DNA from 3 places in the Exiguobacterium sp. E17S genome. Region 1 is predicted to be linked to each of the others. Evidence: predicted binding sites of a transcription regulator. Region 1 holds the regulator's gene; each other region holds the start of a gene.
What was found. Region 1 encodes LexA, which represses DNA repair genes until DNA is damaged. Its sites were predicted from a motif close to CGAACATATGTTCG; they were not measured.

Region 1 (5,390 bases):
GGCAACATGGAAGCAGGAACACCGAGGATATCGAGTAACTCTTCATCCCATTTTTGTTCGTAGATGTTATACATCAATGTTCGTGAAGCGTTCGTGTAGTCCGTGATGTGCGTTTTTCCACCAGACAGTTTCCAAACGAGCCACGTATCGATCGTACCGAAGAGCAATTCACCGTTCTCTGCTTGCTCACGCGCACCTTCGACATTATCGAGGATCCATTTGACTTTCGTTCCAGAGAAGTAGGCATCAATCAGAAGTCCTGTTTTATCGCGGAACTTCTGGTTCAAACCTTGTTCTTTTAAGTCGTCACAGATACCAGACGTTTGACGCGATTGCCAAACGAGTGCGTGATAGACAGGTTTGCCTGTTTCTTTGTTCCAGACGACCGTCGTTTCACGTTGGTTCGTAATGCCGATTCCGGCGATCTGCTCAGGTTTGATATCTGCTGTTCCGAGTGCTTCGGCCATGACGGCAAGAATCGAACCCCAGATTTCGTTTGCATCATGCTCGACCCAGCCTGGTTGTGGGAAGTATTGCTTGAATTCCCGTTGTGCCGAGTTGACGATTTTCCCATCGTGATCGAAGATGATCGCACGTGAGCTTGTCGTACCTTGGTCGAGTGCTAGGATATACTTGTTTTCCATTTCGAAATCCCCCTTGAGCGGTATGTGTTAGTGAGACGTGATCTTAGTAGATCAATTGATAGATGAACACGGCAATCGCTCCACCGATGATCGGACCAACGACAGGAATCCATGAATAGCCCCAGTCAGATGAACCTTTATTCGGAATCGGTAGGATAGCGTGCGCGATACGCGGTCCAAGGTCACGGGCCGGGTTGATGGCATACCCTGTTGTACCACCGAGCGATAGACCGATGACGACGACGAGTAAACCGACGATGAGTGGTTTTAAGCCGTCTCCGAACGTCGTTAAACCGAGTGCCAAGATACCGAAGACGAGAACAAATGTCCCGATGATCTCAGAAATCAAGTTCGACGGCGTATGACGAATCGCTGGACCTGTTGCGAACACACCGAGTTTTGCGGCTTGATCATCAGTCGCTTCAAAATGTTTCATGTAATGAAGCCAAACGAGAATGGCGCCGATGAAAGCTCCGACAAGTTGTCCGGCAATGTAGATCGGAACGTCTGCCCACGGTAGGTCAGAGTTCAAAGCAAGTGCAATCGTCAATGCGGGGTTCAAGTGTGCTCCACTCTCAGCAGCGACGAATGCTGCTGTCATGACGGCAAGACCCCAAGCGAACGTGATGACGATCCATCCGCTGTTTTCCGATTTCGTCTTTTTCAAGACGACACCGGCGACGACTCCATCCCCGAGCAGGATGAGAATCATCGTACCGATCATTTCTAGTACAAAGTTATTCATGCAAAAACCCTCCCTTTGGATTAAAGCAGATAATGGCCTTTCTACTTTAAATTACTCCGATTTGAGAACGTTTTCAATACATATAATTGAAATATAGGAATGGAAATTTTTTATTTTGATGTTTAAAGATACGAAAAAGTGGATAAGAAAACACCTCTTCCTGCCTGCGAGCAAGCAAAAGAGGTGTTACCGACGACGTTTTTTTTCTTTTTTTAGGTCGAAACCAACTGCTGGAATAATCTAGTAGGATATGAATCGTACTCGCCACCATGATACCGACGACGAATGCAGGCAGGGAAGCGAACCACGAATCAATCGTAGCAGAATCAAGAACCTGAAAATATAGACTTAAAAATAGTAGGGGAATCAGAATCGCAGCACTATACAGAAGCCGAATGATGTCTCCAATGATCAGTCCATGCGACCAGATCGAGCGGTGGGGCATGATCTTGACATACGGCATCCAAAGAACTCGAAATGGTCCAAAGCGATAGTACGGTTCTGACTTTAAATCGAGGTCGGGTGACAACCAAAGGGTACCGACAGCGATACCGATGGCAGTCGGTAACCAATCGGTTTGTTGCGTTGCGACCGAATACGCAACGTAACCCGTCAGTGCGACGGTATTGACGGTATCATGTACATTTCCTGAAGGCATGAAAAAAGACCAGTCGTAACTGGTCCCTCCGTCAATGAATCGTCCGATACACGCCGATTACCTTACCAAGAATGGAGACATTATCGAAATACATCGGATCCATCGAGTCATTTTCTGGTTGTAGACGTACCTGTTGATCTTCTAAGAAGAACCGTTTCACCGTCGCTTCGCTATCTTCGGTCATAGCTACGACGATTTCTCCGTTTTCTGCTGTGTTTTGTTGGCGCACGATGACACGATCGCCGTCAAGAATACCTGCGTTAATCATCGATTCACCATCGATCGTCAACATGAAGACCGTTTCATTTCCTACATAATGTGCAGGGAGTGGGAACTGTTCCTCGATGTTTTCAATCGCTGTAATCGGAAGACCCGCTGTGACTTTCCCGATGACGGGAACATGGACGATGGCTTCCGTGATTTCTTCAGGCTTATCAAGCAATATCTCAATCGCACGTGGTTTCGTCGGGTCACGGCGAATCATTCCCCGTTTCTCGAGTCGATCCAAATGACCGTGTACCGTCGAGCTAGACGCGAGTCCGACTGCTTCTCCGATTTCACGAACTGATGGTGGATACCCCTTCAGTTTCACTTCAGAGACGATGTAGTCGAGAATCTCTTGTTGGCGCTTAGACATTTTCCGCATACGAATTGCCACCTCTTTCTGGATTGAAGTTTGAAATGTAAGAATATATGTTTCTAGATTCACTATAACATAGAACAAATGAGCGTACAAACAATTGTTCGACATTTTGTGTTGACCGAACACGGGTTCTATGTTTATTATGAGTTATGCGAACAATTGTTCCGCGAACATTTATTCTAACTCATTCATTTCATATTTGGAGGGATTCATGATGATTCATACGATTCGTACTCATGCTTTTTCAATTCTCTTCTATGCATTAAGTATTGCCTTCGTGATCTTTTTACTCACACCGCGCCCGGATGAAAAAGTGGCGCAACTGATGACTGCTTCCGTTACGGTCGATGAGAACGCCACAGTCGAACAAATTGCTGAAGTCTACAATGATGGTTCGATGTCAGATGAAGAATACGTCAACTGGTTGATTAAAAATAATGATGTCGAGACAAAACACGTCATCTCAAAAAGCAAAATCGTTGTACCAATCGCACAACAATGACAAAATGGAAAAGTTGTGAAAGAACGAACAGGGATGTGAGGTACGATGAAGGTCGTGATTTATTGTCGGGTGTCGACCGAAAAAGAAGCACAAGATAGTTCGATTGAACGCCAACGGATGGAACTTTCGAAGGTTGCGTCTCAAAAGGGTTTTGATGTCGTGGATGTCGTCTCTGAAAAAGAGAGTGGATATGACGTCGATCGGGAAGGGATGCTGACGGTTCTTGATCATGTGACACGTGATGCGGTAGATGCGGTCCTCGTGACGGATGACACACGGATTGGTCGAGGGAATGCGAAAATCGCCATTTTGCACACGTTTAAGAAGCACGGTGTTCGGTTGATGACACTTGATTCTGATGGAGAATACCAGCTTGCTGATGCAGAAGCGATGGTCCTTGAGATCGTCTCACTAGTGGAAGAATATCAACGGAAACTGCATAATGCAAAAATCGCACGCGGCATGCGGCGAGCTGTCGAACAAGGCTTTCGCCCAGAACGAAATCTGAATCGCCAAGGAGAGAACGCTGGGCGTAGTCGAAAGGACGTACCGATCGAAGAAATCGTACGTCTCCGTGAACTCGGACTGACGTTTTCAGATATCGCCATTACGCTTCGCGGGATGGGACATGATATTTCAAAGGCAACGGTCAATCGTCGATACCTTGAATACCGCGAATTGACGCCTAGCCCGGAATGAGAAGCAAGTAACCCGTCGACTGACGCGGTTAACTTGCTTTTTTTAGTAAGCTCTTTTACAGTAAGAATACAATTGAACTACTCAAGTTTGAGTCGTACAGAAAGAGGGATTCTATGTTATCACAAGAACAATTAGATCGAATCAATGCATTAGCGAATAAATCAAAAGTCGAGCCGTTATCAGAAGCAGAAGCGGCAGAGCAAAAAGAGTTACGTGCAGCGTATCTCGCAGCATTCCGTGGATCGTTCAAAAACCAACTCATGGGCATGAAAATCGTCGATGAAGAAGGTACGGACGTAACACCAGAGAAATTAAAACAAGCACAAGAAGAAGAACGGAATAAACAATAATCGTTTGTTTCTTCTTATAAGAAGAAAGAGGTTTCGCGTTAAGCGGACCTCTTTTTTGTTTAGAGCTGTTAGATGAGGAAACATTGCACGATAGCAATACATCTTAATAACGATCTTTCATCAATTCATGCATCCTGTATGAGTCGATAGAACGGCTATAGATAGCGCATTCATTTTAATGTGACATACTATTTAGAAAAGTTGTATCACATTTAAGAGTATGCTAAAATGAGTAGGAATTTGTGAAAAAGAGAGAGGATGATTGTTTTGACGAACATGACGACAGTAGAACAATTAGCAATTAATACGATTCGTACCTTATCGATTGATGCCGTACAAAAGGCGAACTCGGGTCACCCAGGTATGCCAATGGGAGCAGCGCCGATGGCATTCTCGCTTTGGGCGGATCATATGAACCACAACCCTAAAAATCCAGAATGGTTCAACCGCGACCGTTTTGTACTTTCAGCCGGACACGGTTCGATGCTTCTCTACTCACTCCTCCACCTATCGGGATATGATCTATCAATGGATGATCTTAAATCATTCCGTCAATGGGGATCAAAAACACCAGGTCACCCGGAATACCGTCACACGGCTGGTGTAGATGCGACAACAGGTCCACTTGGTCAAGGGATCGCAATGGCAGTTGGTATGGCGATGGCAGAACGTCATCTTGAAGCAAAATACAACCGTGACGATCTCAACGTCGTTGATCACTTCACATACGGAATTTGTGGAGATGGAGACTTAATGGAAGGTGTCTCAGCTGAAGCGGCTTCACTCGCAGGTCACCTCGGTCTTGGTAAATTGGTCGTATTGTATGATTCAAACGATATCTCACTTGATGGCGATCTCGATAAATCATTCTCTGAAAACGTCCAGAAGCGCTTCGAAGCGTACAACTGGCAAGTCATTCGCGTAGAAGACGGAACGGATATCGATTCGATTTCGAAAGCAATCGCGGCGGCACAAGCAGAGACGACAAAACCAACATTGATCGAAGTCAAGACAGTCATCGGCTTCGGTTCACCGAACAAATCAGGGAAGTCGGCTTCTCACGGTGCACCACTCGGTGAAGCGGAAATCAAATTGACGAAAGCAAGCTACGTTTGGGATCACGAAGAGTTCTACGTCCCTGAAGAAGTT
Region 2 (5,390 bases), on a different contig from region 1:
ACATCACACGTATTATGAAGCGCTCGTTCGCCGGGACGCGACGTACGAAGGGACGTTTTTCGTCGGCGTCAAGACGACCGGCATCTTTTGCCGTCCGACGTGTCCGGCACGAAAACCGAAAGCGGAGAACTGTGAGTTTTTTGAGACGGCGCAAGAGGCATTACTTGCCTCTTATCGACCGTGCCGTCGTTGTCATCCGCTTGCTTATCCCGGAGATCATGGTACGATTCAACGCTTGATCGAAGCGGTCGAGGCAGAACCAGACAAACGATTCAAGGAAGCCGATTTCCGAGCACTTGGTCTCGACGAATCAACGGCACGCCGTCAGTTCAAGAAACGCTTCGGGATGACGTTCGTCGCGTATGCCCGGGCACGACGGATGGGGCTTGCGATGAAGGAGATCCGGACCGGTAAGCCGATCATCGAAGGACAGTTAGCTGGAGGTTATGAATCGAGTAGTGGTTTTCGTGAGGCATCGGCACGGATTCTCGGACAAGCACCATCGCGCTTTGACGGGCAGGTCTTACGCGCGAAATGGCTTGATACACCACTCGGTTCGATGCTGGCGATTGCCGACGATCAACTCTTACATCTGCTCGAGTTCGTCGACCGACGTGGACTGGAGCGGGAAATCGAACAATTACGTTTAAAAGCGCGCGCTGTCATCGTTCCCGGGGAATCACCGGTCTTTGGACAGATCGAAGCGGAGCTCCGTCGTTACTTCAAAGGAGAGCCGGTATCGTTTCAGACGCCACTGATGCGGTACGGAACACCATTTCAACGCCGCGTCTGGGAAGAACTCGAACGGATTCCGAGTGGGGAGACGATCTCGTACCAAGAACTGGCGATCCGGATCGGTCAGCCGACCGCTGTTCGTGCCGTCGCACGGGCGAATGGAGCGAACCAACTGGCAATCGTCATTCCGTGCCACCGGGTCATTCGGACGAATGGCGATTTAGGTGGATACGCGGGTGGACTCGCACGCAAGGAAACATTGCTCAAACTGGAGCGTACACAGAGGGGACTGGATGAAGGATGAGTTTGATTAAAGATGTATTTTCACCGAGTTGGCTCGACCGCTTAGGAGCAGCGGTCGACGTACCGGATTTTCGAAGACGAGTCGAACAGAGGGACTGGAAAGAACTCGCGTTTAAGCAACGTGTCCGTCGTGTGGCGGAGACGCTAGAGACGATCTTGCCGCCGTTTCCGGACGCAGCGGGAGAACTAGAGCGACTCGCACCGCAGTTTACCGGGCTACCGGGGATCGTTTTTCCGGAGTACGTGGAACGAACGGCAGACCTTGCTGATTGGACGCTTGCGTTAGCGACACTTGCCAAGTTGACGCCGCATTCGACGTCGGAGTTCGCCGTTCGTCGCTTTTTACTTGCTGATCAGGAACGTTTCCTCAAGCAGGCCCTCCAATGGACAAAATCAGACGATGAACACGTCCGTCGTTTAGCGTCCGAAGGGACACGACCGCGTTTACCATGGGGACAAGCGATCCCGCGTCTGATTGCTGATCCGCGTCCAGCATTACCGATTCTTGACGCCTTACTACAGGATCCGTCACTCTACGTCCGAAAAAGTGTCGCCAATCACTTGAATGATATTTCAAAGACACACCCGGAATATCTAATTGAGCGAATCGAACGTCACTTAGGAACAGATCCGAGCACGGACTGGATTTTGCACCACGCCTCCCGGACGTTACTGAAGCGCGGAAACCCAGACGTGTTGCAGTTGTTCGGACACGTTACGCAAGGTGAGGTCGAGGTGACGGACTTAGTCGTCTCACCGGTGACGATTGGTCAAGAGTTACAATTTTCGTTTCAAGTGCACAGTTCCGTTGAACAACGTCTGCGTCTTGAATACGCGATCGATTACGTCAAACAACGCGGAACGAGTCGTAAGGTGTTTCAACTGCGGGAGCGGGAAGTTAAAGGTGTCTTACAAGTTGAACGACGCCAATCGTTTCGGAACATGACGACGCGTGTCCATTATCCTGGTACACATACATTAACGATTTTGATTAACGGAGAGGCTTACGCGACAGCAACGTTTGAGGTCGAGGAGGAGAGCTGAATGCAAGGACGACATCCGGATTTTACGACGTCACGACTGTTTGTTGAAGCAACGGATGAAGAATCGGGTTGCAAGTGGACGCTGCATGCGTTGCGTGAGAAAACGATTGTCGGAACGATTACCTTCACATGGAATGGATCGACCGGAAACTTACGTTACACGACGACAGATGAGGACGATCAGCACGGATACATCACAGAAGCGTTGACGTCGATTTTGTCGTATCTCGCGCGGACGTTATTACTGACGCGTGTTTACGGCGAAGCGGGCAGTGCGGCGGTCTGGCGTCGGAACGGATTTCAGTTGCAGGTGAAACGATATGAACGCGAACTCCATCACTAAAGCCCCGCCTGCTTGAGCAGGACGGGGCTTTAGTGATTAGACCGTTGTTTTGGACCAGTTGAAATGATCGCAAATCGCTTCCGCACTTTCACGTGCGCTTAACTGTTCCGTATCGAGGAAGAGGTAGTTGACGTCCGGCAATTCGCCTGGCAATGAACGTGTTCGGTAACCGTCCGCCGTTTCGCGTAAGTTCTGTTCAGAAGCAGCGAGGTCACGCTTCGTTACTTTGTGCGTCAATCGGTTTTCAGTCGTGTTTCGGTGCAGGCGAGTTGCGACCGGCGCATCGAGTTCAACGATGTAGACGTCAGCACCTGCTTGTTCGAATAACTCAACTGTCTCTTCGATGAACTCAAGACCACCGCCTTCGATGCCGAATAGACAGAGGAACGTAAACAGGACGCCTTCGAGCGAGCTGTTCGCCATTTCCTTGAACATCTCGCGCCGGATCGTATCTTTTAGGCGATGGTGTGCAGGTTCAGAGAAATCAAAATAAGGCAATAACAGATCGATTGTCTGGTGGTTATGGAAAACTTTCATCTCCGTCAACCGTTCGATTTCCTGACCGATCGTCATCTTTCCGACCGCTTGTGGACCAAGTAACAAGACAAATTTCATGGACGAACCTCATTTCCTTTTTCTGCTAAGAATAGCACATTCCGACGAGTGACATCACTAGAACGTTTGTTCGTAATTTGATATAATTCAAGTATGAAGTCCCGTCGTGTCCTTGTCTGAAGGAGGACAACCATGCAAGAACAATGGAAAGCCGTCATCGGCTATGTAGGTATATATGAAGTCTCATCACTTGGTCGCGTAAGGTCGCTCGACCGGACGATCGTGACGTGTCGCGGTGTCCAGCAACGCCGAAAAGGTGTCTTGCTCCGTCCACGGCTCAATCGGGAAGGATACCGCAAAGTCACGCTCTATCAAAATGGTCGAGGAGAGCGGATGCAAGTCGGATTGCTTGTCGCAAAAGCCTTTCTGACGACAGACGTCACGGAAGCGCGACTCGTCCGGCGCAATGGTAAACGGGCTGACGATCAGTTGTCGAACTTAGAAATTCTGCCTTCAATCGATCAGCAGTATAACGAACTACTTGGTGAGTTTGATCTTTTGTTAAATCAACATGTGACGCTATCACCGTTTCAGATTCGAACGATTCGCGTGCAGTACGAAAAAGGAAAAACGATTCGTCAATTGGCAGAGCAGTATCAGGTGACGGAGAACCGGATTCGCAACATCATCGATAAGAAGGAAGCACGTTATATCGGCTGAGACCAGAATAAAGGAGCGTTTACCAGAGATGGTAGACGCTCCTTTGATTTAAGACGATTGTTCGCCGGCACGAACGGTCTGTTGCAACGAACTGATCCGCGACTCGAGTACCGCACTATGTGTCTTCAGTTCCGTCTGCTGGGTGACGTGGTGTTGCATTTGATCACCGAGGACCTGGCTGTAGGACGAGAGTTCTGACATCAACTGCTGAACCGACTGTAGATGTTCCTGCATGTTTAACTGGACGTCTGCGACGATTTGACGCTGCTGTTCGACAGTACCCAGTGTCGTCTCGATTGTCGTCGCTTCGGTTAGCATCTGTTTTAAATGCTCCGTTGCCGTCTCGAGCTGTTGTGACGTCGAGAGAAACCGTTCCGTCATCTGCGAGAGCGCTTGTTCGACTTGATCGAGTCCTGTCGTCCACGTCTGATTGACCTGTCGGATATGGTCCGTACTCGTTCGGATATCGATCGCTAGTTTTTCGACTTCCTTGGCAACGACCGTGAAGCCGCGACCGGCTTCTCCGGCACGGGTTGCCTCAATCAGCGCGTTCAGTGACAAACGGCGTGTCTCTTCAGCAACACGCTGGATGTGCGAAATCGAGGTTTCCATCTGCTGCTGTAGGTGTGAGGTCTGTTGCAAAATCTGCTCTGTCGTCGTGGATTGTTCCTTCAACAACTGGCTTTCCTCTTGTAAGGTCTCAAGTGTCGTGTGATTCGTCTGAACAGTCTGTTGAAAACGGGTTACGGCATGTTGACTGTTCAGAAGTGTCGTTTGCATTTCGCTTAACGCATCGTGTCCTTGGGCAGTCAGACGTGTCGAAGCGACGATCGTCTGATCCATCTGCGTCGATTGCGCAAGTAAAGAACCGGCGACTTCATCGACAGCTTGGACTGATTGATCCATCGCGGATAAGCGCGAGGAAAAGTGGGGCTGGACGGATTCAAGTTCCTGACTGGCTTGTTGCATCTCCGTCGTTAAGTCATTAATTTGTTGCATCAACTGATTGTATTGAAACGTCAGCTGTTGTAACTCAAAGGTCGTCGTCTTGAGTGTTAACGGACGATACGATCGCTTCGCATGCGCTTCTTCAATCTGTAAGGCGAGTTTCGATAACGGTGCCAGTTGGCGTTGAATCCGCCAGCGGATCAAGAGGCTGATGCTGACAAGTGTGATCACACTGACCCAGACGAGTGTCCAAGCTAAATCTCGAGCGGGGGCGATTAATTTATCACGATCGGTCGTCAGCAAGATGACGTCATCGAGTTCTGGAATCGTCATCGCTACTAGAAACTGATCTTGATACGAAAAGGCATATGTACGCGCATTTTTTAAGTGCTGCAGTAGTTGTTTTCGTTTTGTCGGTTCGAGTGTCAACGGTCGGAACGCCTCACTCGTGTTCAGGCTTTGGAAGCGAACCGTGTAGTCGTCACGTGATAAGTCGGTTCGCTGTTGCTGTTGCAATCGTTTAATGGCACGTGAGCGGTCTGCTGCGTCATCCGGGTACGCCAGAAACGTTGCCCGGACATTCGCATCGAACATCGTTAATTCACGCATCAGCCGTTCCTCGGTTGCTGCGACGGATTGTTGATAGGAAGCGTAGACGCTTAGACCGCTGATCACGATCAGTCCGATGGCGACGATCGGAATCAACCATCCATTTAATTGTTGTGCCAGTAATCGTTTTTTCA
Region 3 (5,390 bases), 1.1 Mb from region 1:
ATCTGAAGGACGGTAGTGATTTGAAGTTGACGACGAACAAATGGCTGACGCCGGACGGCAACTGGATTCACAAAAAAGGGGTCGAACCGACGATCGAAGTCAAGCAACCAGCATACTTCAACGTCACGAAGATCCTGACTGATCAGAAGTCACTTGCAGTCGGTGACTACGGTAAATCGGTCGAAAACGCTCACTTAGTCCTCGAAGCAATCGGTTACGAGCCAAAAGGACAGGATGGGTATTTTGGTGACACGATGAAGCAAGCCGTCGAAGCCTTACAAAAGGATGCGAAACTCGACGTCACTGGAAAAATCGATCAGCAGACAGCGGGTGAGATGGAGACGCGTCTCCTGAAGAAACTCGAGGACGACAAAAATGACGTCCAGCGGAAAAAAGCACTCGAGGTCGCTGCTCAATAATAAGGAATGGAAAGAGGTCTGAATGCGCGTGGAATTACTCGATGAAATTGGTTGGACCGCGATTAGTCTCATCGCCAGTCCGACCTTGTGGTTAGCACTCCTTGTCAGTTGGGTCATCGGCATCCGGCGTGTCAAACGGGAACGTGGACTATTTCGCTCCCGGACACACGGTAAACGAAGCGATGTACTCGAAACACTTTTACCCGGGTTACTAATTGGTCTCGTCTTATCCGTCGCCAGTGGCTGGCTCGGATTGACGCTGACGCCGCAATACGCTCTGTTGTTACTTGGACTCTCGAGCGTCTTGCTGTTGGTCGGGATCGTTCGCTTGAACGTACCGCTTTGGCCGATCGTCTTGCTTGGACTTGCCGGCTGGTTCCTAATGGATTCACGTCTTGATCCAGTTCGAGCGGTTGAGCCGAAAATGATTTTATTGCTTGCGACGTTAACGCTCGTCGCGGAATGTCTCCTCGTCTGGTGGCGCGGACAACGACGCCTGTCACCGTCACTCGTCGTTTCGAAGCGTGGTCGCTTCATCGGTGGGCTGTCAGCGAATAAACTTTGGCTATTGCCCTTGCTCGTCTTTGTTCCGGGCGACGTGCTTGAAGCTTGGTGGCCACGTTACAGCTTCCCAGAGCTCGTTCCGATCGTTCTCTGGTTACCAATCGGCTTCAGCTTCCTCTTTACGGGTAAGTTGCCGAAAGAATTGATGCGTCCGCTCGTTCAAGGACGGTTGATTACGAGTCTCGTCGCGATTCTATTGACGGTTCTTGCATACGTCACCGGACAAGCTGAATGGCTGTACGGGATCGTCTTGTTGCTCGTCCTGCACATCCTATTGCATCAGCGGGTCAAACGCTTGAACCGGGCACAGACACCATTGTTCCTCAATGGAACGCGTGGTGCCGTCATACTCGGAACGCTACCTGATAAACCAGCTGCCGAGATGGGCTTGATTCCGGGCGAAGCGATTTATAAAGTCAATGGTGAGAAGGTCGATTCGGAAACATCGTTCTACGAAGCCATCCAAAAACACAAACCGTATCTGCGTCTTGAAGTCATGAACCATAACGGCGACATCCGGTTTGCGCAACGTGCCTTCTATGAACAAGATCATCATGAACTTGGTATTCTGTTCGTCAACGAGCCGGTCCATGGTCGCACTAAAGTGCGGTCCTTGCATTAACGAGTACATCCCTGTCACGGAACAGCCGTGACGGGGATTTTTTTGTCGGCAGAAAAATCGAGGATCAACACTCGAAGCAAAAAGAAACTTTTGCATTTTCGAAAAAAAGGGTAACTTCCTAAAAGGAGCACTTCATAATCGAATGTTTGTTCGTAAAGTGGTACAATAAAAATAGATTTTTTACGTGATGAGGGGGAAGCAAACGATGGATTTTGAACTCGTTTCACCATTTGAGCCAGGCGGTGATCAGCCGACGGCAATCGAAAAATTGGTGACTGGGCTAAAACAAGGCGAACGACATCAGACGTTGCTTGGGGCGACCGGTACCGGGAAGACGTTCACGGTCTCGAACGTCATCAAGGAAATCAAGAAACCGACGCTCGTCCTTGCCCACAACAAAACACTAGCGGGACAACTTTACTCGGAGTTCAAGGAATTCTTCCCGAACAATGCGGTCGAATACTTCGTTAGTTTTTATGATTATTATCAACCGGAAGCGTATGTTCCATCGACGGATACGTTCATTGAGAAGGACTCTTCGATCAACGATGAGATTGATAAACTACGTCACTCGGCGACGTCCGCCCTGTTCGAACGGGAGGACGTCTTGATCGTAGCGTCTGTTTCGTGTATCTATGGTCTCGGTAACCCGGAAGAGTACAACAATCACGTCTTGTCACTGCGTGTCGGTAATGAGATGGGGCGTAACGAGATGCTCCGTCGTCTAATCGACATTCAGTATGAGCGTAACGACATCGACTTCCAGCGCGGACGGTTCCGCGTTCGCGGAGACGTCGTCGAAATCTTCCCGGCGTCACGCGACGAACAGTGTGTCCGTGTCGAGTTCTTCGGTGACGAGATCGAACGGATCCGTGATATGGATCCGCTGACAGGTGAGATTGTTGCGGACCGCGAGCACATCTCAATCTTCCCGGCGTCCCACTTCGTGACGGGGGATACCCGTCTGCAGAAGGCGATCGCGAACATCGAGAAGGAACTAGAGGTCCAGCTTGCGAAGCTACGCGAAGACAATCAGTTGCTCGAAGCGCAACGGCTCGAACAACGGACGAACTATGATCTTGAGATGATGCGGGAGATGGGCTATTGCTCCGGAATCGAGAACTACTCGCGTCACTTGAACTTGATGCCGGAAGGGGCAACACCGTATACGTTGCTCGATTACTTCCCGAAAGACTTCTTACTCGTTGCCGATGAGTCGCACGTCACACTGCCGCAAATTCGCGGGATGTATAACGGAGACCAGGCGCGGAAACAAGTCCTCGTCGATCACGGCTTCCGTCTTCCGTCGGCAAAAGACAACCGTCCGTTACGGTTCGAGGAGTTCGAGGAAAAAGTCAGTCAGGCGATCTATATCTCGGCGACACCAGGACCGTATGAACTCGAACATTCAAAAGAGATGGTCGAGCAAATCATCCGTCCGACCGGTCTCGTTGATCCAACGATCGAGATTCATCCGATCACGGGACAAATCGATTACTTGATGGATAACATCCGTGACCGGGTCGCGAAGAACGAACGTGTTCTCGTGACGACACTGACGAAGAAGATGGCAGAAGACTTGACCGACTACTTGAAAGAGAATGGTGTCAAGGTCAACTATATGCACTCGGAGATCAAGACGCTGGAACGGATTGAAATCATACGTGACTTGCGGCTCGGGAAATATGATGTCCTCGTCGGGATCAACTTATTACGAGAAGGACTCGATATTCCAGAAGTCTCACTCGTGACGATTCTTGATGCCGATAAGGAAGGCTTCCTCCGTTCGGACCGTTCGCTGATTCAAACGATTGGTCGGGCGGCGCGGAACTCGGAAGGACACGTCATCTTGTTTGCTGATAAAGTCACCGATTCGATGCAACGCGCAATCGATGAGACGGAACGCCGTCGCGCAATCCAGATGGCGTTCAACGAAGAACATGGCATCACGCCGCAGACGATCAAAAAGGATGTCCGTGGTGTCATCAGTACGACGATCGAGAGCGACGACACCGTCGAAAAACTCGAGAAGTTCAACAAACTCAAAAAACCGGAGCGCGAAACGTTGCTTGAGCAGCTCGACCAAGAGATGCGTCAAGCGGCGAAAGACATGCAGTTCGAACGAGCTGCTGAGCTCCGCGACCTCATATTAGAATTGAAAGCAGGTGCCTAAGTTGGGAGAAAAGAAAAATCAGATTATCATCAAAGGCGCTCGCGTCAATAATCTACAAAACATCGATGTCGAAATCCCCCGCGATCAGCTCGTCGTCTTGACGGGCTTGTCTGGGTCAGGGAAATCATCGCTTGCCTTCGATACGATTTACGCGGAAGGACAACGGCGTTATGTCGAAAGTTTATCTGCCTATGCCCGTCAGTTCCTCGGACAGATGGATAAACCGGATGTCGACACGATTGAAGGACTGAGTCCAGCAATTTCAATCGACCAGAAGACGACGAGTAAAAACCCACGTTCAACAGTTGGAACGGTCACAGAGATCTATGATTATTTGCGTCTATTGTACGCACGGATCGGTAAACCGATTTGTCCGAATCACGGAATCGAGATTTCGAGCCAGACGATCAGTCAGATGGTCGACCAAGTGATGGAGTTGCCGGAGCGGACTCGTCTGCAAATCCTCGCGCCAATCGTTTCCGGGCGTAAAGGAACGCACGTCAAGGTGCTCGACGATTTGAAGAAGGAAGGCTTCGTCCGCGTTCGCGTCAACGGAGAGACGATGGATCTCGCCGAAGAGATCACGCTTGAGAAAAACAAGAAACACTCGATCGAAGTCGTCGTCGACCGTGTCGTCGTGCGACCAGATGTCGAAGCCCGTCTTGCGGATTCACTCGAGACTGCACTTCGCCTCGCGGATGGTCGGGTCATCGTCGATACGATGGACGGCAACGAATTGTTGTTCAGCGAACATCATGCTTGTCCAATTTGTGGCTTCTCAATCGGCGAACTCGAACCACGGATGTTCTCGTTCAACTCACCGTTTGGTGCTTGTACATCATGTGATGGTCTCGGAACGAAGCTTGAGGTCGATGTTGATCTCGTCGTGCCGCATCCTGATAAGTCATTGAACGAAGGGGCAATCGTAGCGTGGGAACCGACGAGCTCGCAGTATTATCCACAATTGCTTAAAGCGGTTTGTGACCACTTCAAGATCGATATGGATACACCGTTCGAACAATTGTCAGAAGAACATCGCGAAACGATCTTGAACGGAAACACGAAGGAAGAGATTCACTTCCGTTATGAGAATGACTTCGGGATGGTCCGAAATACGAACCTCTACTTCGAAGGAGTTCTCAATAACTTACAACGTCGCTTCAAGGAGACGTCGTCTGATTATATCCGGGAACAGATGGAAGGCTACATGGCGAAGAAGGCGTGTCCGACGTGTAAAGGACACCGCTTGAAACGGGAATCGCTCGCCGTCAAAGTATCCGATCACCATATCGGTGAAGTGACGAAGATGTCCGTCAAACAAGCGGTCATGTTCTTCGACGAACTGCCGGAGAAATTAAGTGAGAAGGATCAGACGATTTCGCGGATGATTGTTCGTGAGATTCACGAACGGGCGTCGTTCCTTGAGAACGTTGGTCTCGATTACCTGACGATCTCACGCGCAGCGGGGACATTGTCCGGTGGGGAAGCGCAACGGATTCGTCTTGCGACACAAATCGGTTCGCGTCTGACGGGCGTCCTCTACGTTCTGGATGAACCATCGATCGGTTTACACCAACGTGATAATGATCGTCTGATCAATACGCTGAAGGCG

Region 2: the regulator LexA is predicted to act here: its motif matches at 3,099-3,112, upstream of AC3B4V_RS10090 (NUMOD4 domain-containing protein).
Region 3: the regulator LexA is predicted to act here: its motif matches at 1,745-1,758, upstream of uvrB (excinuclease ABC subunit UvrB).

The regions. Positions count from the first base shown of each region.
Region 1 is NZ_JBYLRU010000001.1:434,667-440,056, forward strand. Features, by position in the region: gene glpK (glycerol kinase GlpK) at 1-644, opposite strand, end outside; gene AC3B4V_RS02225 (MIP/aquaporin family protein) at 688-1,389, opposite strand; gene AC3B4V_RS02230 (metal-binding protein) at 1,463-2,047, opposite strand; gene lexA (transcriptional repressor LexA) at 2,079-2,693, opposite strand; gene yneA (cell division suppressor protein YneA) at 2,905-3,192, shown strand; gene AC3B4V_RS02245 (YneB family resolvase-like protein) at 3,238-3,891, shown strand; gene AC3B4V_RS02250 (DUF896 domain-containing protein) at 4,005-4,241, shown strand; gene tkt (transketolase) at 4,518-5,390, shown strand, end outside.
Region 2 is NZ_JBYLRU010000002.1:171,464-176,853, forward strand. Features, by position in the region: gene AC3B4V_RS10070 (bifunctional transcriptional activator/DNA repair enzyme AdaA) at 1-1,039, shown strand, start outside; gene AC3B4V_RS10075 (DNA alkylation repair protein) at 1,036-2,082, shown strand; gene AC3B4V_RS10080 (GNAT family N-acetyltransferase) at 2,083-2,424, shown strand; gene AC3B4V_RS10085 (shikimate kinase) at 2,461-3,039, opposite strand; gene AC3B4V_RS10090 (NUMOD4 domain-containing protein) at 3,172-3,699, shown strand; gene AC3B4V_RS10095 (methyl-accepting chemotaxis protein) at 3,748-5,390, opposite strand, start outside.
Region 3 is NZ_JBYLRU010000001.1:1,513,021-1,518,410, reverse strand. Features, by position in the region: gene AC3B4V_RS07855 (S41 family peptidase) at 1-419, shown strand, start outside; gene AC3B4V_RS07850 (PDZ domain-containing protein) at 442-1,605, shown strand; gene uvrB (excinuclease ABC subunit UvrB) at 1,811-3,778, shown strand; gene uvrA (excinuclease ABC subunit UvrA) at 3,780-5,390, shown strand, end outside.